4 regions of the Rhizobium sp. YS-1r genome follow, and region 3 is predicted to be linked to each of the others. Evidence: riboswitches for the same ligand, from Rfam matches in the RefSeq annotation. Region 3 holds a riboswitch; each other region holds the start of a gene.
What was found. Region 3 has a riboswitch for cobalamin ahead of JL39_RS19300 (DUF1636 domain-containing protein). Riboswitches for the same ligand answer to the same signal wherever they lie in the genome.
Positions count from the first base shown of each region.

Region 1: it holds a riboswitch for cobalamin, as region 3 does, so the genes downstream of both, bluB (5,6-dimethylbenzimidazole synthase) here and JL39_RS19300 (DUF1636 domain-containing protein) in region 3, are expected to answer to the same signal.
Region 2: it holds a riboswitch for cobalamin, as region 3 does, so the genes downstream of both, JL39_RS27360 (aromatic ring-hydroxylating dioxygenase subunit alpha) here and JL39_RS19300 (DUF1636 domain-containing protein) in region 3, are expected to answer to the same signal.
Region 4: it holds a riboswitch for cobalamin, as region 3 does, so the genes downstream of both, JL39_RS24600 (ABC transporter substrate-binding protein) here and JL39_RS19300 (DUF1636 domain-containing protein) in region 3, are expected to answer to the same signal.

Region 1 covers NZ_JPYQ01000032.1:187,409-192,354, reverse strand. Annotated here, with positions in the region: gene JL39_RS21090 (NADP-dependent malic enzyme) at 1-1,333, shown strand, start outside; gene JL39_RS21085 (hypothetical protein) at 1,454-2,116, shown strand; gene bluB (5,6-dimethylbenzimidazole synthase) at 2,120-2,806, opposite strand; cobalamin riboswitch at 2,883-3,071, opposite strand; gene JL39_RS21075 (NAD+ synthase) at 3,141-4,814, opposite strand; gene JL39_RS21070 (GFA family protein) at 4,879-4,946, opposite strand, start outside.
Region 2 covers NZ_JPYQ01000056.1:360,179-365,124, reverse strand. Annotated here, with positions in the region: gene JL39_RS27375 (FAD-binding oxidoreductase) at 1-854, opposite strand, end outside; gene JL39_RS27370 (L-threonylcarbamoyladenylate synthase) at 867-1,844, opposite strand; gene JL39_RS27365 (DUF6656 family protein) at 1,877-2,494, opposite strand; cobalamin riboswitch at 2,640-2,856, shown strand; gene JL39_RS27360 (aromatic ring-hydroxylating dioxygenase subunit alpha) at 2,967-4,214, shown strand; gene JL39_RS27355 (BA14K family protein) at 4,333-4,764, shown strand.
Region 3 covers NZ_JPYQ01000025.1:185,490-190,435, reverse strand. Annotated here, with positions in the region: gene cobO (cob(I)yrinic acid a,c-diamide adenosyltransferase) at 1-555, opposite strand, end outside; gene JL39_RS19310 (CbtA family protein) at 552-1,319, opposite strand; gene JL39_RS19305 (CbtB-domain containing protein) at 1,332-1,508, opposite strand; cobalamin riboswitch at 1,545-1,743, opposite strand; cobalamin riboswitch at 1,803-2,007, shown strand; gene JL39_RS19300 (DUF1636 domain-containing protein) at 2,112-2,507, shown strand; gene cobW (cobalamin biosynthesis protein CobW) at 2,504-3,541, shown strand; gene cobN (cobaltochelatase subunit CobN) at 3,611-4,946, shown strand, end outside.
Region 4 covers NZ_JPYQ01000055.1:383,294-388,239, forward strand. Annotated here, with positions in the region: gene JL39_RS24590 (ABC transporter substrate-binding protein) at 1-360, opposite strand, end outside; gene JL39_RS24595 (methyltransferase domain-containing protein) at 475-1,260, shown strand; cobalamin riboswitch at 1,458-1,691, shown strand; gene JL39_RS24600 (ABC transporter substrate-binding protein) at 1,887-2,921, shown strand; gene JL39_RS24605 (iron ABC transporter permease) at 2,960-3,958, shown strand; gene JL39_RS24610 (ABC transporter ATP-binding protein) at 3,955-4,779, shown strand; gene JL39_RS24615 (methyltransferase domain-containing protein) at 4,792-4,946, shown strand, end outside.

The DNA.
Region 1 (4,946 bases), on a different contig from region 3:
CGTGCTGTGCTTCCCGTATATCTTCCGTGGGGCGCTCGATTGCGGCGCCCGGACGATCAACGAGGACATGAAGATGGCGGCGGTCAAGGCGATCGCAGCCCTCGCGCGCGAAGAAGTCTCCGACGTTGCCGCACGCGCCTATTCCGGCGATACGCCGGTCTTCGGTCCGGATTACCTGATCCCCTCGCCCTTCGATCCACGCCTCATCCTGCGCATCGCGCCGGCCGTCGCCAGAGCTGCCGCTGAAAGCGGCGTCGCGTCGAGGCCGATCCAAGATTTCGATGCCTATCTCGACCAGCTGAACCGTTTCGTCTGGCGCTCCGGCTTCGTGATGAAGCCGATCTTCAACGCCGCCAAGACGGCCGAAAGGAAGCGAGTCATCTTTGCCGAAGGCGAGGACGAACGCGTGCTGCGGGCAGCCCAGGTGCTCTTGGAGGAAAAGACGGCAACGCCGATCCTGATCGGCCGCCCGTCGGTGATCGAAGCCCGGCTCAAGCGTTTCGGCATCCGCATCCGCCCGAATGTCGATTTCGCCGTGGTCAATCCGGAAGACGATCCGCGCTACCGCGATTATGTTGACGATTATTTCGCCCTGGTCGGCCGCAAGGGCATCAACCCGGAAAGCGCCCGCACCATCGTGCGCACCAACAATACGGTGATCGGTTTATTGTCGGTGAAACGCGGCGAAGCCGATGCGCTGATCTGTGGCGTCGAGGGCGGTTATGACCGGCACCTGAAGGACGTCGACCAGATCATCGGCCGGCGTCCGGGCGTCTGCGCCTTCTCGGGGCTCAGCCTCGTGATCTCTCAGCGCGGCGCGCTCTTCCTCGCCGATACGTTCGTCAACTACAATCCGTCGGCGCAGGAGATCGCCGAGATCACCATCCTGGCGGCCGAGGAAGTCCGCCGCTTCGGCATCCTCCCGAAGGCAGCGCTGATCTGCCATTCGAACTTCGGCTCACGGGATTCCGAAAGCGCCCAGAAGATGCGCAGTGCCCTGAAGCTGGTGCGCGAACAGGCTCCTGGCCTGGAAGTGGACGGCGAAATGCAGGCCGGTTCGGCGCTTTCCGAAACGGTGCGCAAGCGTGCTATGCCGAACAGTTCACTGACTGGTGACGCCAACCTGCTGATCTTCCCGAACCTCGATGCGGCGAACATCTCGCTCGGCGTCGTGCGGAACATGACCGACGCGCTGCATGTCGGCCCGGTCCTGCTCGGCGCCGCCATGCCGGTGCATATCCTGTCGCCCTCGGTCACCTCGCGCGGCGTCGTGAACATGGCTGCGCTCGCGGTGGTGGAAGCATCGCAACCCAATCTGGAGATTCAACTTTAAATTTTATATATAACCATATGATAATTAAATAATAATCGTTGGGCAGCCGATTTTATGATATTATCAACCGGCTTGCTCCATGATGCGATCATGTGATTGGAGAGAGCCGGACAACACCTCATGCGCCTTTGCGGCCTGATGATCGCCCCGCTGCTGCTTGTTCCCGCCGTGGCCTCCGCGCGGGATATCGCGACCTGTGCAGCCCTTTATCGGCAGCTCAACAACGCACCGCAGATCATCGGCAACACGGCCGAGATACGGCGCTATGCGCGGGAACTCAGCGACCAGAACAGCGAAATCCGCGGGCTCAGGATCGAGATGCGCCGGGCGGGCTGCGGCACGGGCAGTGTCGTTGTCCTCGGCGGCCCGAAGGGCGAAGTCTGCGATCAGATGCGGCAGACGCTCGATGCCATGGAGCAAAGCCGCGACGCGCTTGTTGCGGAAAGAGACAATGCCCGGCAACTGGTTCGCTCCTCCGGCGAGCGCGGTGCGATCCTGGCTGCAATCCGCTCCAACAACTGCATTCCTTCCGATATGGAAGAGGACCGCAAGGAGAGAATGAAGCTGCAGGGTATCGAGTTGCCGAAGGAGGAGCCCTACTCCGGCATCATCGATCTGCGTGTCAAACAGCCGCAGGCGGCTGCCGCCCAGCCGAACCTGCCGGGGCCGGAACGTCCCTACGATCCGAACAAGAAGGTACGTATGGTCGGACCGACATTCCTGCCTGAGGAAAGTATAGACCTCGCCCATCCGAAATCCAGCGGGCCGCAGCCGCAGCAGTAGCCGTCAGCACTCGCCCCATCGATCGGTGAAAACCAGATCTTCGAGCGGTAGCCGCTCGCGCCAGCCCTTCACCGCCAGTTCCGGCTCCCGATAAAGCTGATCGACGTAGCCGACGCACAGCCAGGCGACGATCCTGATCCTTTCGGGGATGCCGAGCAGCGCGCGCAGATCCTCCTCATGAAAGATGCTCACCCAGCCGACGCCGACCCCTTCGGCGCGGGCGGCAAGCCACAGGTTCTGCACGGCGCAGACGGTCGAATAGACGTCCATGCGCGGATTATGGGTACGGCCGATGACGACCGGCCCGGCGCGATCCGGATCGCAGGTCACGCAGATCGACAGCGGCGCCTTGCGGATGCCTTCGAGCTTCAGGCTTCGGTATATGTCGCGGCGCTCCTCCGGAAACATTTCCGCCGCCTCATCATTGGCTCGCGAAAAGGCACTCCATGCCGCCTGGCGTATCTCGGGATCCCGCACGAGGATGAAATTCCATGGCTGCATGAACCCCACCGAGGGCGCCGAATGTGCGGCGCCGAGCAGCCGCATCACGAGGTCGTCCGGAAGCGGGTCCGGCAGAAACTGGTCGCGCACGTCGCGGCGGGTTTCGATCACGCGATAGACCGCAGCGCGGTCGCGTTCCGGAAATTCGCCTGCAGATATCAAGGCATGCGCAAAAGGATCGGGTTGCATCGTCTATCCCCAACAATGCTGACGCCGCCTGCGCGAACGCGCAGGAGCATCAAGAAACCTCGCCGCCGTCCGCGCGGTTCGATCTATCTTGCCAGGCCGGTCTTCTGACTTGGCTTCATCCGCCCCTGCCGCCGCCTTCCCGGAAATTCCAGTGGCTTTCGAATTGCGGCCAAGCGTCCGCCTCACAGCGTTGGGCACGTTCCGGTTTCCCACCGGATTCCCGATTCTCCTGCGCAAGGCAGGCACCTGACGGAGGCGTTATGCCAAGCCATGATCAGCGTTTCAAGTGGAGCCGCCCGATCTTCCCGTCTCACCCGGTCAAATGATCGGTCACCTATCGGTCCCGGAACCGGTTGGTGATCGGATAACGCCGATCGCGGCCGAAATTCTTCCTGGTGATCTTGACGCCTGGCGCCGATTGCCGCCGCTTGTATTCGGCCAGATAAAGCAGATGCTCGATGCGGTGGACGGTCGTGATGTCGTGGCCGCGCGAGACGATCTCCTCCGTGCCCATTTCCATCTCCACCAGGCATTCGAGAATGTCGTCGAGGACGGGATAAGACGGCAACGAATCCTGGTCCGTCTGATCAGGCCTGAGTTCCGCCGACGGCGCCTTGGAGAGGATATTCTTCGGGATCACTGCGCCCGACGGTCCAAGCGCATCCGGCGGCAGGTGCTGGTTGCGCCAGGCAGCAAGCGCATAAACCTGCATCTTGTAGAGATCCTTGATCGGATTGAAGCCGCCGTTCATGTCGCCGTAGAGCGTCGCGTAACCCACCGACATTTCCGACTTGTTGCCGGTCGTCACCACCATCGAACCGAACTTGTTGGAGATCGCCATGAGAATGGTGCCGCGCGCCCGGCTCTGCAGGTTCTCTTCGGTAACGCCCTCGTCCGTGCCATCGAAAAGCTCCGAGAGCGCCGACGAAAAACCCTCGACGGGCTCGGCGATCGGCACAATATCGTAGCGGCAGCCGAGCGCACGGGCGCAATCGGCGGCATCCTTCAGCGACTCCTCGGAGGTGTAGCGGTAAGGCAGCATCACGCTGCGCACCCGCTCCGCACCCAGTGCATCGACGGCGATGGCCGCGCACAATGCCGAGTCGATGCCGCCGGACAGGCCGAGGATCACGGATTTGAAGCCGTTCTTGTTGACATAATCGCGGAAGCCGAGCAGGCAGGCGCGGTAATCCGCTTCCTCCTTTTCCGGGATGCGCGCCATCGGCCCATCGGTGCAGCGCCAGGTATCGTGGACCCTGTTCCATTCCGTCACCGTCACCGCCGGTTGGAATTGGTCCATCTGGAAGGCAAGTGTCTTGTCCGCATTGAAGGCAAAACTCGCGCCGTCGAAGACCAGTTCGTCCTGGCCGCCGACTTGCGCAGCATAGATCATCGGCAGGCCGGTCTCGATGACCTGTTTCAGCACCACCTGATGGCGGATATCCATCTTGCCGCGATAATAGGGCGAGCCGTTCGGCACGAGCAGGATCTCCGCGCCGCTTTCCGACAAAGTCTCGCAGACGCCGAGTTCACCCCAGATATCCTCGCAGATCGGAACGCCGAGCCTGACGCCGCGGAAATTCACCGGCCCCGGCATTTCGCCGGCAATGAAGACGCGCTTTTCATCGAACTCGCCGTAGTTCGGCAAGTCCACCTTGTCGCGGATGGCTATCACCCTGCCGCCATCGAGCACGGCGATCGAATTGTGCCGGCCCTCCCTGCCCTGGCGTGGAAAGCCGATGACGACGCCCGGCCCGCCGTCGGCCGTATCGGCCGCAAGCTGTTCGACGGCATCCAGGCAGGTTTTCAGAAAGGCCGGCTTCACCACGAGGTCCTCCGGAGGATAACCGGCAATAAAGAGTTCGGTGAAGAGAACAAGGTCGGCCCCGTTGCGGGCGGCGTCCCGACGTGCTTCACGGGCGAGCGCCAGATTGCCGACGACATCGCCGACGGTCGGATTGAGCTGGGCTATGGCGATGCGGAGGGTCTGGCTGATGTCCTGGGTCATGGTCAGGATTTAGCGCCGGCCGAAGATGGCGGCAACGTGCTCCAGGGAAAATTTTTATGACGTTTCAAGCAGATGTGGGCCTACCGCCGGGATGATGGGGTACGCCATCCTCGGGAATGTCGTAAAAATCCC
Region 2 (4,946 bases), on a different contig from region 3:
CAGGGATGCAGATCCGAAAGAGGGTCACGCACGCCTTCGATATGGCGGGTGGTAAACTCGATGCCGATGCGCGGCATCAGTTCGAAGCCGGTCAGCGCCGTGCCGCAGAGGTTCGAGGCCCGTTCGAAGAGTTTGAGAGCATCCTCGGGCGAGTTGAGGCCCGCGAGCGCCACCTGATGGCCGACCGGCTGCGGAAAAAGCTTCAGCACCGCGCCGGTGATGATGCCGAGAGTTCCCTCAGCACCAATGAACATGTCACGCAGGTCGTAACCGGTATTGTCCTTCTTGAGCCGTCGCAGGCCGTCCCAGATCTCCCCCGTCGGGAGCACCACCTCGAGGCCGAGGCAGAGCTGGCGCATGTTGCCGTAGGCGAGCACGGCCGTACCACCGGCATTGGTGGAAAGGTTGCCGCCGATGCGGCAGGAACCTTCGGAGCCGAGCGATAAGGGGAACAGCCGGTTGACCGCTTCTGCCGCCTTCTGCACATCGGCAAGAATCGCGCCGCCATCGGCAACAAGCACATTGGCGACCGGATCCACATCGCGGATGTGGTTCATGCGTTCAAGCGAGACGATTAGGTCATTGCCGCCGGTGCGCGGGGTCTGGCCGCCGACAAGGCCGGTATTGCCGGTCTGCGGCACGATCGGCGTGCCGGTTTCGCTTGCAAGCTTGAGGACTGCCGAAACCTCCTGCGTGGAGCCCGGCTTGAGCAGCATTGGCGAGGAGCCTTGGTAAAGTCCACGGCCCTCGATGAGATGCGGCGCGAGGTCTTGCTGGTCGCGCAGCACATGGTTTTCGCCGACGATCGCCGCAAAGCGGTCGAGAAGCTCTGGTTTGGGTCCCGAAATGTCCATCGGCGTCTCCTCTTATTTCCGCGGCGCTGCGGCGCGGGCCAGCCGGTCGTTGATCGCCTCGCCGAGACCGTGACCCGGAATGGGTGTGACGGCGATACGGGTGGCACCGGTCGCATCGGCGCGCTTCAGGTAATCGAACAGATTTGCGGCCGCCTCGGCAAGATCGCCGGAGGGACTGAGGTCGAAAATTGCAGCGGCCTGTTCGATTCCCTTCACCGGAACCGCGCCGAGGCGGATCAACACCTCGCCCGGCTCGACATGATCGGCGTTGAGCCGCACGCTCGCACCCGGCGCATAGTGGGAGGCAAGCATGCCGGGCGCCTCGATGATCGCTGCGGGACCTTCAGGCCGGATGACGGTCAGCCCCGTTGCCGTTTCTATTTCCTCTGCGGCAACCCCACCGGGCCGCAGCAGCCGGAGTGCGCCACCTTCGACGCGGAGGATGGTCGATTCAACGCCGACCGGTGCTGCGCCGCCGTCGATGACGAGCTTCAATTTGTCGCCCAGGTCGTCCGCCACATGTCGGGCGCTTGTCGGACTCACTCCGCCGGACGTATTGGCGCTGGGGGCGGCGAGCGGTTTGCCATAGGCGCGGATGAGGTCGGCGGCAAAACCTTTCGGCAGACGGATGCCGACCGTGTCGAGCCCGGCCGTCGCCAGCGAGTGGATGCCGCTTTCGGGCCTCAACGGCAGGATCAGCGTCAGCGGTCCGGGCCAGAAGGTCTCGGCAAGCTTTTCCGAGACGGGGTCGAAGACCGCATAGCGCTCGGCCATGGCGAGGTCGGACATGTGGCAGATCAGCGGGTTGAAACGCGGCCGACCCTTGGTCTCGTAGATTCGGGTGATAGCGGCGGGATTGGTGGCGTCTGCCGCAAGTCCGTAAACCGTCTCGGTCGGGATCGCGACAGGAAAACCGTCTGCCAGGACGGCACAGGCGCGCTCGAGCGCCTTTTCGCGATCCGTGGTGATGTCTATGATTTCGGCTGTCATGTCCGCCGTCAATAACGCGGACTCGTCCGCCGTCAAAGCTTTTTGATGATTTCGCGAAGCGCTTCGCTTGAAGCACCGAGCATCAGCACGTTCTTGATCGCCTCCATCGGATCGTCGGTCCTGAACAGGAGCCCGTTCCTGCGGATCGAGCGGTTGATCCGAAAAGGCTGGCCAGGCTCGCTTTCGATCGCGACCGCGAAATACATACGCGCATTCATATGGCTGATGCGCTCGAAGAATTTCTCTTCATCCTCACCGATCTCAGAGAAGAAATTGGCGATGTAGAAAGACCAGCGCACCGGCACGCGAGACGCGAGGAGAGTCCGGGCGGCCGTCACGTGGCAATAGCCGAGATGCGGACGGTCATCGAGCGTGCGATGGAAGATGACCTTAGGGAACTGGATTGAGCGGTGGAAGGCGTTGATCCGCTCGTGGCTTTTTTCGCCTGCGGCCTCCAATCGCTTGCCTGTGCGTTCCGCGACCTCGGTGTAACTGAGATAACGGCGTTCCTCCGGTGCCCAGATTGGCTTGTAGCGTGTGATGCGCCCGGTCCGCAGAAATTCCGAATGCACGGTCGTTTTTGTCGCCGCCGGAACAGGAGGAGCCGGCGGAGGAGCTTCGAAGTAGCGGATCTTTGCCTTTGCCTGCACGATGGCGCCGCTCCCATTGAGGCCGGGATTTTAGGATTCAACTCTTAATGACGAGTTTCCCTTTCGCGAGGCTTGAGAAAGGCCGTCGTCAATGCGGTTGCCGATGTCGCAATGTCATCTATGCGGCAAGTTTGGAGGATGGTTATATCCGCCTCAAGCTCAAGGTGCCGTCCCGCTAGGGAGGGGCGGAGAATTGGGAAGCCGGTCGAAGCCCGGCGCTGCCCCCGCAACGGTGGTGGAGCTCGAAGGCCTGGCGGAAGCCACTGGGAAAGAGCCGCAAAGGCTGCCCGGGAAGGCGCCAGGCCGGTCCCGCAAGGGGCAGCTCCTGAGCCCGGAAACCAGCCTGAAGTGAACGAGATTTTGACCGATCGCGGCGGGCGTTCGGACAAGGAGACTGGCAGGCTGAGGCCGGCTGGCTTTTCCATGTCCTTTTCGCAGGCCGCTTGAAGGCAGCATTGACGAGGAAGGCAAGATGAAAATTCGCAGTCAGGTCCTGCGGCAATTGAAGAACCGCCGTGAAGGCTTCAGCCTCGAACAGGCCTTCTATACCGACCCGGACTATTACAAGCTCGACCTCGAAATGATCTGGTACCGTGACTGGCTGTTCGTCGGCCACGATTGCGAACTGCCGAAGGCCGGAAGCTATTTCACGCTGCAGATCGGAGACTATCCGGTCGTCATCGTGCGCGGTCGCGACGGCCGGATCCGGGCGCTTCACAATACCTGCCGCCATCGCGGCAGCCGGGTCTGCACCAAGGAGAGCGGTTCGGCAGTCCGCCTCGTCTGTCCTTACCACCAGTGGACCTACGAGCTCGACGGCTCGCTGATGGCCGCCCGCCAGATGGGCCAGGATTTCGACAAGAGCCAGTTCGGCTTGAAGAAGGTCCATTGCGAAAGCGTTGCTGGCTATATCTTCATCTGCCTCGCCAACGAGGCGCCGGACTTCGCACCCGTCCGCGCGGCAATCGAGCCCTACATGGCGCCGCATCGCCTTTCGGAAGCCAAGGTCGCCCATCAGTCGACGATCATCGAAAAGGGCAACTGGAAACTCGTCTGGGAAAACAACCGCGAGTGCTATCATTGTGTCGGCAATCACCCGGAGCTCTGCCGCACGTTCCCGGAAGCGCCGACCGTCAGCGGTGTGGCCGGCGCCATTGACGATCCCGTCATCACCGAACACTGGCGGCGCTGCGAGGCGGCCAATCTGCCGAGCGAGTTCCGGATATCTCCGGATGGCCAGTTCCGCGTCGCCCGCATGCCGTTGATCGAAGGCGCTGAAAGCTACACCATGTCGGGGAGGAAGGCCGTCGTCCGCCAGCTTTCAGACGGCGTGACGATCGACGGCATCGGCACCATGTTGCTTTTCCACTATCCGACCACCTGGAACCATATGCTGGGCGACCACGCGATCTCCTTCCGCGTCACGCCGCTCGGCCCGGAGGAAACGGCGGTCACCACCAAATGGCTGGTCCATAAGGATGCGGTCGAAGGCGTCGATTACGATCTCGAAGAACTGACGCATGTGTGGAACATGACCAACGATCAGGACCGTCAGATCGTCGAGGAGAACGCCTTCGGCATCCGCTCGCCGGCCTATGAGCCGGGGCCTTACTCGGCGGTCCACGAGGGCGGCGTCATGCAGTTCGTCGAGTGGTATTCGAACTTCATGGTCAACCGCCTGCAGGGGGATGAGCAGGCGAAGCTTTCGATCGTGGCGTGACATTCCTGCCGGCGGGCAGATCGCTCGTTCGTGATCGGCCTGGGTCCGGGTTCCCGAGGAACCAAGCTTCCGCATCCGCGTTGTTCCCAAGTGAAATTAACCACAGGGAAACATCAGGATGAATGCCATTCGTTTGCGTTTGACCACGGTTGCGGCAGCCTTTGCCGTAGCGCTCACGAGCCTTACGCCCGCTCAGGCTTTCCAGACGCAGCCGATCTCCGGCATTTCAACCTCGACCACCATAACGCAGGTCCAATATCGAGATCGTCGCGATTGGCATCGTGACCGCGACCGTTATGGCTGGTACAACGGCCATCGCGGTTATCGTGACCGCCGGCCGGGTTATCGCTATCACAACGGCTTCTGGTTCCCGCTGGCAGCCTTTGCCACGGGGGCGATCATCGGCGGGGCGATTGCAAACGATCGCGCCGGTTATTCCAGCCGGCATGTCGCCTGGTGCGAGAGCCGCTATCGCACCTATCGTGCGTACGACAATACCTACGTGCCGCGCGTTGGCGTGCGCGCACAATGCATTTCGCCATATCGGTGAAGCTTTCCGGGGCTGGATATGGAACCCGGTTCGGGCACGCGGCCCGGGCCGGGTTTTCTGTCGGAAGCGTTAATCGCGCATTCAGGATGAATTCCCTAGGGTCGCTGTGAAGTTCAGCCGTCTGATATAAGAGACGCTGCTTGGCGCAGAGAATTGAAAGAAAAGATAACAACAGGGTATGG
Region 3 (4,946 bases):
CATCTCTGTGACCATATCCGCCGCCTCGATCAGCGCCGGCTTGGCGTTGCGACCGGTGACGACCACGTGAAGGTCCGGCCGCCGCGCCTGAAGTGCTGCGACCACCTTGTCGAGATCGAGATAATCGTAACGAAGCGCGATGTTGAGTTCGTCGAGAATGATGAGTCCGATCGTCTCGTCCGCCATCAGGTCGAGAGCCTTTGCCCAGGCCTTTTCGGCGGCCGCGATATCCCGCGTCAGATCCTGAGTTTCCCAGGTGAAGCCTTCGCCCATCGTGTGCCAGACGACCCGATCGCCGAAAACGGCCAGCGCCGGCTGCTCGCCTGTCGACCAGGCACCCTTGATGAACTGCACGACGCCGACCCGGCGATTGTTGCCGAGCATACGCAAAGCCAGGCCGAAGGCGGCGGTGGATTTTCCCTTGCCGGGACCGGTATGGACGATGAGAAGCCCCTTTTCGACGGTCTTCCCGGCGACTTCCTTGTCCTGCACTGCCTTGCGGTTCACCATCTTGGCGCGATGACGTTCGACCGATGCCTCGTCGATCTCCTTCACCGCGATACGAACTCCCCATCAGACCGCGCCGTGATCTCTTCCCCTGCACGGAAGCGTTCGCGGATCATCCCGGCCAACGCACCGAGTACAGCCCAGAATACCAGGTTCGTGGCGTAGACAGCATTCACGAAGCGGGCGTAGAGTTCCAGCGGCACAGCCGTTTCATGCCCGGGCGGCAGCGGCGCGCCGACGATATGTGGCGCGATCAGCAGAACGATCGCCAGCGCGGCGAATACGGCTGAGCGCGTATAGGCGAGGAGGCCAAGGCCCGCTGCAGTGCAGACTGCGGTCGAAATCCACCAGACCTGACGGGGACCAAGCTCAGCAGCCGGCATGCCCGGAAGTTCCGGGGGGAGGCCGAGCCCTGGAGCCAAGCTGACGGTCAGGAAGCCGGCAATACCGAACATCAGTCCGCTGCGCCAGCCTTTGAGACCGCCCTGGGCTTCTGAAACCGCGATCAGAATAAGACCGAAACCGATCGCGGCCAGCATGTCGGCGGCGGCCGTATAAATGAAGCGCTCGAAACCGTCTGCCGGCATCCATGCTTCTTCGTCGTGATGATGGTCCGCAGGCGCTGCGGCATTGCCGGCGGGAGCGGCCTCATGGCTGTGGCTGTGGCCGACCTCTCCGCCGCCGGCATTCTCGTAGCTCTCCGCTTGCAGGATCAGCGGGACAGTGGAAAAGCTCTGCATGACGGTGAGCAGCAGTCCGGACAACAGCCCGGCGATCACCGCCGTGAAGACGATGTTACGAAACAACGACATGGGAAACTCCCCTCAGTGGCAGGGGAAAGCGAAGGAATGACGCGAATCGTGCGCGGCATTGTGCACGACTTCCATATGCGAGAAGCCGACGAAACCGACGACGAAAAGCCCCAGCAGGGCCGTCATGCTGAGCGGGATGATCTTCGAGGAGGAAATACCGACTGCCGTCGAAGCGGTTTTCGTTGCCATTGCCTTGTCCTTTCGCCCTCCACCCGAGGGCCGTTGAAGTTTTTCCTCGCCTCTGGCAGGTCTCCTGGCTCGCGGATCAGGCATCTTGCGCCCGCCTTCCCGGATTGCTCCAGTGGCATCATGGACGAAGACTTTCCGCTTACAGTTGCGGGGGCAGCCGCGGGTTTGACAGCAGATCCGTCGCACCGCATTCCCTCAAATACCCTTTCGGGGCACCATAGGCTGGCTCACTATAGACGAAATCGGCCTCACGGCAATCGCCTTTGCGACGCATTGACATAAGCATGCGACCGGGCTTACTTGAAAAGAGATGGTCCCTTTCCGGCAACGGGGAGGGCTAAGAGAGAATGCGGTGAGATCCCTTTCGCGATCAATGCCGCGGCTGCCCCCGCAACTGTAAGCGGTGAGCCATTGCCTATAAGCCACTGGGAAACCGGGAAGGCAGGCAAATGGCGGTGACCCGCAAGCCAGGAGACCTGCCATCTGATGTTTTTGCTTCACCGGGCGGGGTGCTCCGGAGGAAGTTCTCGATCACCGCAGGCGGTTTCAGCCCTCTGCTCCGCGCCCCGATTGTTTCGACCCCGGCGGGAACGCGGCTGACCGATGAGTGACCACCGACCAGATGATCCGGCAGATGTGACGATTTTCGTCTGTACCAATTGCCGTGATGTGTCCGACGGCGACGTTCGGCCGGGCATCGCGTTGATCGCAGCGCTACGTGAAGCAGCGGACGGCAAGCCGCTCGCGGTCAAGCCCGTCACCTGCCTTGCCAATTGCGAAAAAAGCCCCAGCGCCGCCTTCAATCACCGCAACGGTTGGTCCTATGTCTTCGGCCATCTGTCCCTCGACAATGTCGAGGACATCGTCACCGGCGCGATGATGCTGGCCGAGGACGAGCGCGGTTTCCTTCCTCTACGCGGCCGCCCGACATGTCTGCGCGGCAAGGGGTTGACGGCCCGTATCCCACCCTTTCATCATCACGAGGACATGCCATCATGAGCGTCAGCTTCGACCGCGTTCCCTGCACCGTCGTCACCGGGTTCCTGGGGGCCGGAAAGACCACGCTGATCCGCAACCTGATCGCGAAGCTTGACGGCAAGCGGCTGGCGATCATCGTCAACGAATTTGGCGATGTCGGCATCGACGGCGAGATACTGAAGGGCTGCGGCATCGAGAGCTGCCCGGAAGACAACGTCATCGAGCTTGCCAACGGCTGCATCTGCTGCACCGTGGCGGATGACTTCGTACCGGCGATCGATCAGATTCTTTCACGCGAACCGCGCGTCGACCACATCCTGATCGAAACCTCCGGCCTTGCGCTGCCGAAGCCGCTCGTTCAGGCTTTTCAGTGGCCGGCCGTCAAGGCACGTGTCACGGTGGACGGCGTTGTCGCCGTTGTGGATGGTGTGGCACTGGCCGAAGGCCGCGTTGCCGATGACCATGAAGCGCTGGAGGCGCAGCGCCAGGCGGACGGCTCCATCGACCACGACGATCCGGTCGAGGAAGTGTTCGAGGATCAGGTCGCCTGCGCCGACATGATCGTGCTGACCAAGAGTGATCTCCTCGATGCTGCGGGCCTTGCTACCGCCCGGGACCGCGTCGCCGCCCATCTGCCGCGTGCCGTGAAGATCGTCTCGGCTGCCAATGGCGCGATCGATCCGGCCGTGCTGATCGGACTTGGCCTCGCCGTCGAGGACGATATCGAAAACCGCAAGACCCATCACGACGACGAACGCGACCACGATCATGATGATTTCGACAGCTTTGTCGTCGATCTCCCGGCTGTTTCCGATGCTGACGAATTGGCTGCCCGCATTTCCGCGACGGCGGAGGCGGAGAACGTACTGCGCATAAAAGGCTTCGTGGAAGTCGCGAACAAACCGATGCGCCTGCAGGTTCAGGCGGTAGGATCGCGCGTAAACCACTATTTCGACCGAGCCTGGGCGCCCGGTGAGGCGCGGATAAGCCGCCTTGTCGTAATCGGCGAAAAGGGCATCGACCGCGCCGCGATCGAAAGGATGCTGGCCGCGTGATAGCAGGAAAAGTGTGAAGCGGTTTTCCGTTGGCAATTGCCGAGAGAAAACAGAAACTCAGAGAGAAGGATGCACATACTCGCCACCACATCGTCGTCGCTCGACGACCTGATCGAACCGGTTGACCTGAACCAGTCGCCGGCCGATGTGGTGGTGCTGTCCTTTTCTGGCAGCGATCTGAACGGCATTTCCGCCGCATGGGGCCAAGGTCAGCCGACCCTGCGATTGACCAATCTCGCTGATCTCAGGCATCCCATGTCTGTCGATCTTTGGATCGAAAAGACGGCGGCACATGCCAAAGTTATTCTCGTGCGCATCCTTGGCGGCTATGATCGCTGGTCATATGGTGTCGAAGAGATTTCGCGGCTGGCGCGGTTCAAGAAGACCGCGCTCGCGCTTCTGCCCGGCGAATGCAGTATCCGCGATGAAAGACTCGCTGCTGCCTCGACCGTTTCCGAAGAGGTGCTTGCCGGCTTTCTTGCCTGTTTCCGCGAGGGCGGACCGGGCAATATGCGTCTGCTTGCAAAGCGTTTGGCCGCGCTGGCGAATGACGAGCAGGAGGTCCTGCCGCAAGCCGCACCGATGTCGAAGATGGGCTATTACAGGCCAGGCAGCGGAATCGTCGGAGTGGACGATCTGCTCGCGGATTTCTCGCCAGACGCCCTGCGACTGCCGGTCCTCTTCTACCGCTCCATATTGTTCGCGAACGACACCGCACCGATCGATGCGCTGTTCGAAGCGCTGCTTGAACGCGGTTTCGCGCCGATCCCGATCTTCGTCAGCGGGTTGAAGGATGTCGAGGCGATAAACTTCGTTGAACAAGCGATCGCAGATCTCGAACCTGCGGCGATCATTGCCACCACCGCTTTTGCCAGCGGCGCGAGCGACAGCGGTGAGACGATCTTCGATCGCACCGGCGTGCCGGTGTTCCAGGTCGTCATCGCTACGACACGGCGTGAAGGCTGGGCGGAAAGCCGCCGCGGTCTCAATCCCGCAGACCTCGCCATGCATGTGGTCCTGCCGGAACTCGACGGGCGCATATTGGCCGGCGCGATCTCTTTCAAGGCCGGCAGCGATTCCGCCAACCTTCTTAGCCGGCCGGAGCCGGACCGGGTCGAGCAGGTCGCCGAGCGCATTGCCGCTTTCCTGCGCCTGAAATCTACGCCGCGATCCGCCCGCAAGATCGTCATCCTGATGCCGGACTATCCGAGTGCGCCCGGCCGCACAGGCTATGCCGTCGGGCTGGACGTGCCGCAAAGCGTGCTGTCCATGCTGCGCGAGCTTTCGATAGCCGGCTATTCCATCCCCGACATACCGGTGACCGCGCGAGACCTTCTTGACTTGCTAAACCGGGAAGCCGGTTCTTATCCGCTCTCCGCTTATCACCCGGCTCCGGGCGCAGAAA
Region 4 (4,946 bases), on a different contig from region 3:
GACATCGGGATTGAGCTTGACGACCGTCTCGGTCTGTAGCGTGCCATCCGTCAGGTTGCCGAGGAAGGGAAGTTCCTTGCCCTTCGGGAACTTCGTGACATAGGTGTTGAAGCCGTCCTTGTCGGTCGTCCACAGGTCGTTACGCCAGCCGACGACCTTTGCGAAGGGATCCTCCTTTTCGATCGGCGCCACGGCGTAGAGCATGCGGCCTTCACCCAGGATGACGCGCTCGACCGGCTTGTCGAAGGCTACTTCGCGGCCAGCCACGTCCTTCACCGTGAAGGATTGTGCCATTGCAGGCGAGGCCAGAAGGCCTCCAAGCACAACCGCAGTTGCTGCAGACAACTTCATGAAATTCATCTGGAAACTCCCCCGATGACTGATAATGTCAACAGGCATAAGAATTATGACTTTTGGAATCAAGTTTTATGTTTTAGAGCTTTTCCAAAGTGCTGATGTGCAGGGGTGGCTGTGATGAACCTGATGAACACCAATTACTCTATCCGCGATGAAATTCGTGATTTCTGGTCGGAAAGGGCTGCAACGTTCGACGAGAGCGTCGGCCATGAAATCTTCTCCGAAGAGGAGCGGAGAGGATGGCTACGGTTGATCAGGAAGCATCTGGGCGAAGGAGAAGGCCGGGCGGCACTCGATCTCGCCTGCGGCACGGCGGTCATCTCGCACCTGATGAACAACGTTGGCTTCAGGGTGACGGGCCTCGACTGGTCGGATGCGATGCTGGCGCAGGCGCGCGCCAAGGCGAAGACGCGAGGCGCGGATATCCGTTTCGTCTCGGGCGACGCGGAAAACACGATGGAGCCGAAGGAGAGCTACGACGCCATCACCAACCGCCACCTGGTCTGGACGCTGGTCGATCCGCCGGCGGCTTTCCGCGAATGGCTCTCCGTCCTGAAGCCAGGGGGGAAGGTCCTGATCGTCGACGGAAACATGGGCAAGGAAACCTGGGTCAAGAGCCTTCAGAAGTTCTGGGCGAAAATGACAGGCAAGCAGCTTGTGAGCCACATGGCGCCAGAGATGATGGCACGGCATCAAAGCATCCGATCACGGGTCTACTTCTCCGAACGAATGCCGGCGGAAGCGATTGTGGATTTGCTGCGTCAAGCCGGTTTCGAGGACATTGTCGTCGATCGCAAGCTGTTCGACATCCACTGGGCGCAAGCCCGCAAGATGCCCTTCCTGCGCGGGCTCGAGCGCATGGTGCAGGATCGGTATGCGATTTGCGCGACCAAGCCAAAGTAGCCTTCCCTCCTGATATTTCATCGGCATTTTGCTGCGCTCCGGCTCTGAAACAAAAAAAGACGGCTGAGATTGAAAGCCGCTGGACAGGTGAGCATCCTTTGCATATGTAATGATATTACATTACATAAATGCCGACATCGGGAGAAGCCAATGGCTCGCTCACAATCATTCGCCACTTGACTGCGATCTCGAGTGGTCTTTATCTGGCGAGTGACGGTTCCCCGAGTTCAATGCGAAGGGATGAAATGGGAACACGGTGCGGAGACCCGAAGGGGATCCAAGACCGTGGCTGCCCCCGCAACTGTAAGCGGATTGCCGTCCATCCTCGTGGCGCCGAAAGGTGCCATGCCACTGCGCAGCCCGGCGCGGGAAGGCAGATGGACGACAGATATCCGCAAGCCAGGAGACCTGCCGTCGAATATCGATCCATCGTCACGGGCGGGGATGCCCGGAACAGGAGCAGGACATGACTATCATCCGCGCCTTTTGGCGCCCTGGCACTTCGTATCCCCCAAATCTCGACGATTATTCCGTTGATCGGGCTGCCTCACGGGCATTCTGAGCCTCACCACCGTCCGGCACGCGGGCTTGCCGCCGGCGTTCACGTCACATTTCGGGGAAACACGATGCATATCTTTCTGAAACGGCCGTTGCATGTTGGCCTCGGCGCCTTCTCCTTGATCGCCTCCGGCCTGTTCCACAGCGCCGCTGCGGCGGAAACCAGCTATCCTCTCACGCTCGAAAATTGCGGCCGGCAGGTCACCTTCGAGAAGGCACCGTCGCGTACGGTCTCGATCGGTCAGAGCAGCACCGAAATCCTTTATCTCCTGGGGCTGGCGAACAAGGTGGTCGGTACGGCGCTTTGGGTCGGACCGGTCCTCAAAGGCTATGAGGATGTGAATACGAAGATCGAACGGCTTGCAGACAACGAGCCTAGCTTCGAAAGCGTGCTCGGCAAGAAACCGGACATCGTTGCCGTTCAGTTCCAGTGGCAGGTCGGGCCCGAGGGCGTGGTCGCCAAGCCCGAGCAGTTCGAGGAACTTGGTATTCCGGTCTACACGTCGCCATCCGATTGCATCGGCAAGGAAAATTCCGCCGCCAGCGACGGCATCCGCCATCAGGTCTTCACCATGGAACTCGTCTATCGAGAAGTCCGCGATCTCGCGAAGATCTACAACGTCCAGGACAAGGGCGAGGAGGTCGTGGCCGACCTGAAGCGGCGCGAGGAGGCTGCCCGCGCCAAGGTCGCCCCGGCGGAAGGCAAGCTTTCCGCCGTCTTCTGGTTCTCCAGCGCCCAGCAGGATTCTGATCCCTATATGGCAGGTGAGAATGGCGCGCCCGGCTATATCATGTCGGCTCTCGGCATCGAGAACATCATAAAGACCGATGACGAGTGGCCGACGATCGGCTGGGAAACCATCGCCAAGGCCAATCCGACCATGATCGTGGCGGGCGCCATGGAGCGGCGGCGTTATCCGCTGGACAGTATCGAAGCCAAGCACAAGTTCCTTGAGATGGATCCCGTCGCAAGCCTGATGCCGGCCGTGAAGAACGGTCATGTCTTCGACATGGATGCACAGGCGATGAACCCGACGATCCGCACCATCGAAGGCATCGAGGCGTTGGCCGATGCCATCGCCGCTGCCGGCCTTGCGAAGTGACCCTCCAAGTGGGCCGGGCGATATCCTCAATCGGACGAATGGGCGCGGTTTTCCTTGCGCTCGTCGTCCTTGTCGCCGCGCTTTGGCTGGGTGCGGCGATCGGTGAGACAGCGATCCCGCTCGAGGTGGTCGCCAAGACGGTCGCTAACCGGCTATGGGATGCGGGTTATCCGCTGGAACCGATCGACGAAGGCATTGTCTGGAGCTATCGGTTAAGCCGCGCCGTAGTCGCAGCCTGCTGCGGCGCCTCACTCGCTTTATCCGGCGTCGTGCTGCAATCGCTGCTGCGCAATCCGCTGGCCGATCCCTATATCCTTGGCATATCGGCCGGGGCTTCCACCGGTGCTGTCGGCGTGGCGATCCTGGGAGTTGGTGCGGGCCTCCTGACACTGCCGATGGGAGCCTTCATTGGTGCCCTCGTCGCTTTCGCGCTTGTCGGCCTTTTGGCCGCCAAGGCGGGCAGGGGTACGGCCGCCATCATCCTTGCCGGCGTCGCGGGTTCGCAGCTCTTCAACGCGCTCACCTCCTTTATCGTCACCAAGGCGGCGACCGCCGAGCAGGCGCGCGGCATCATGTTCTGGCTGCTCGGCAATCTTTCCGGCGTCCGTTGGCCGGATGCCTGGCTCGCCATTCCTGCGGCTCTATTCGGCCTCGCGGTCTGCCTCTGGCATGCCCGGTCGCTTGATGCTTTCACCTTCGGCGCGGAATCGGCCGCTTCGCTCGGCATTTCGGTTCGCCGGACCTATCTCACGCTGGTCGGCATATCCGCGATGATGACCGCGATCATGGTTTCCATCGTCGGGTCGATCGGCTTCGTCGGGCTGGTCATCCCGCATGCGGCGCGCATGCTGGTTGGGGTCCGCCATGGCGTGCTCCTGCCGGCGGCGGCGCTGATCGGCGCCGCCTTCATGATTGTGGCGGATATCCTGTCGCGCATTTTGATTCCGGGCCAGGTTCTGCCAATCGGCGTGATCACCGCGCTCATCGGAGCGCCGGCCTTCGCCTTGATTCTCGGACAGAGGAGAGGCCGCGCATGATGCTTTCAGCCAGGAATGTTTCATGGGCAGCCGGAGGCGCCGAAATCCTGCGCGATGTCTCGCTTGACGTGCGGTCAGGCGAATTTCTCGGCATCATCGGCCCGAACGGTTCGGGAAAGACGAGCCTGATGGCGCTGCTTGCCGGCATCCGCAAGCCGAAGTCGGGCGAAGTCCTGCTGGACGGTGTGCCGATCGGCACGCTCGGGCGGCGTGAGGTTGCCCGGCGGTTGGCGCTGGTGGAGCAGCAGGCGGAGACCGGCGAGCGGATTACCGCCCGGCAGGCGGTCGAACTTGGACGCACGCCCTATCTAGAGCCGCTGTCGCCCTGGTCGCCGGAGGACGACACGATCGTAGAGGCGGCGCTTCAAAACGTCGATATGCTCCACCTGTCCAGCCGGTTGTGGCACACGCTTTCCGGCGGCGAACGCCAGCGCCTGCATATCGGCCGCGCGCTCGCACAACATCCGCGAATCCTACTTCTCGATGAGCCCACCAACCATCTCGACATCGGCCACCAGATCGGCTTGCTCGATCTGGTGCGCCGGCAAGGTTTGACTGTGGCGGCGGCTCTGCACGATCTCAATCATGCGGCCATGTTCTGCGACCGCCTTGCCGTCATGCAGGGCGGGCAACTGGTGGCGCTCGGCGCACCGAGCGATGTGCTGACGGTCGAATGCATTCGGGAGGTCTTCGGCGTGGAGGCGGAGATCGATCAGGGCAGCGATGGCAGTTGCTTCATCCGCTACATACATAGCCATGGGTTCGCCCCATACGGCATCATCGTTCGGGAAAGATGCACGGCTGAAGTCGATTGCAAATAGGGGATCGTGAGCATGGACGGACGCAACCACCACCTCAAGGAGGATATCCGCGAATATTGGTCCAAGCGGTCGGAAACCTTCGATCTCGCCTTTGGTCATCGCATACCGCCTGGGCCGGAACTTGAGGCCTGGGCCGCCGCAGTCCGTCGGAGCCTCGGCAACGAACC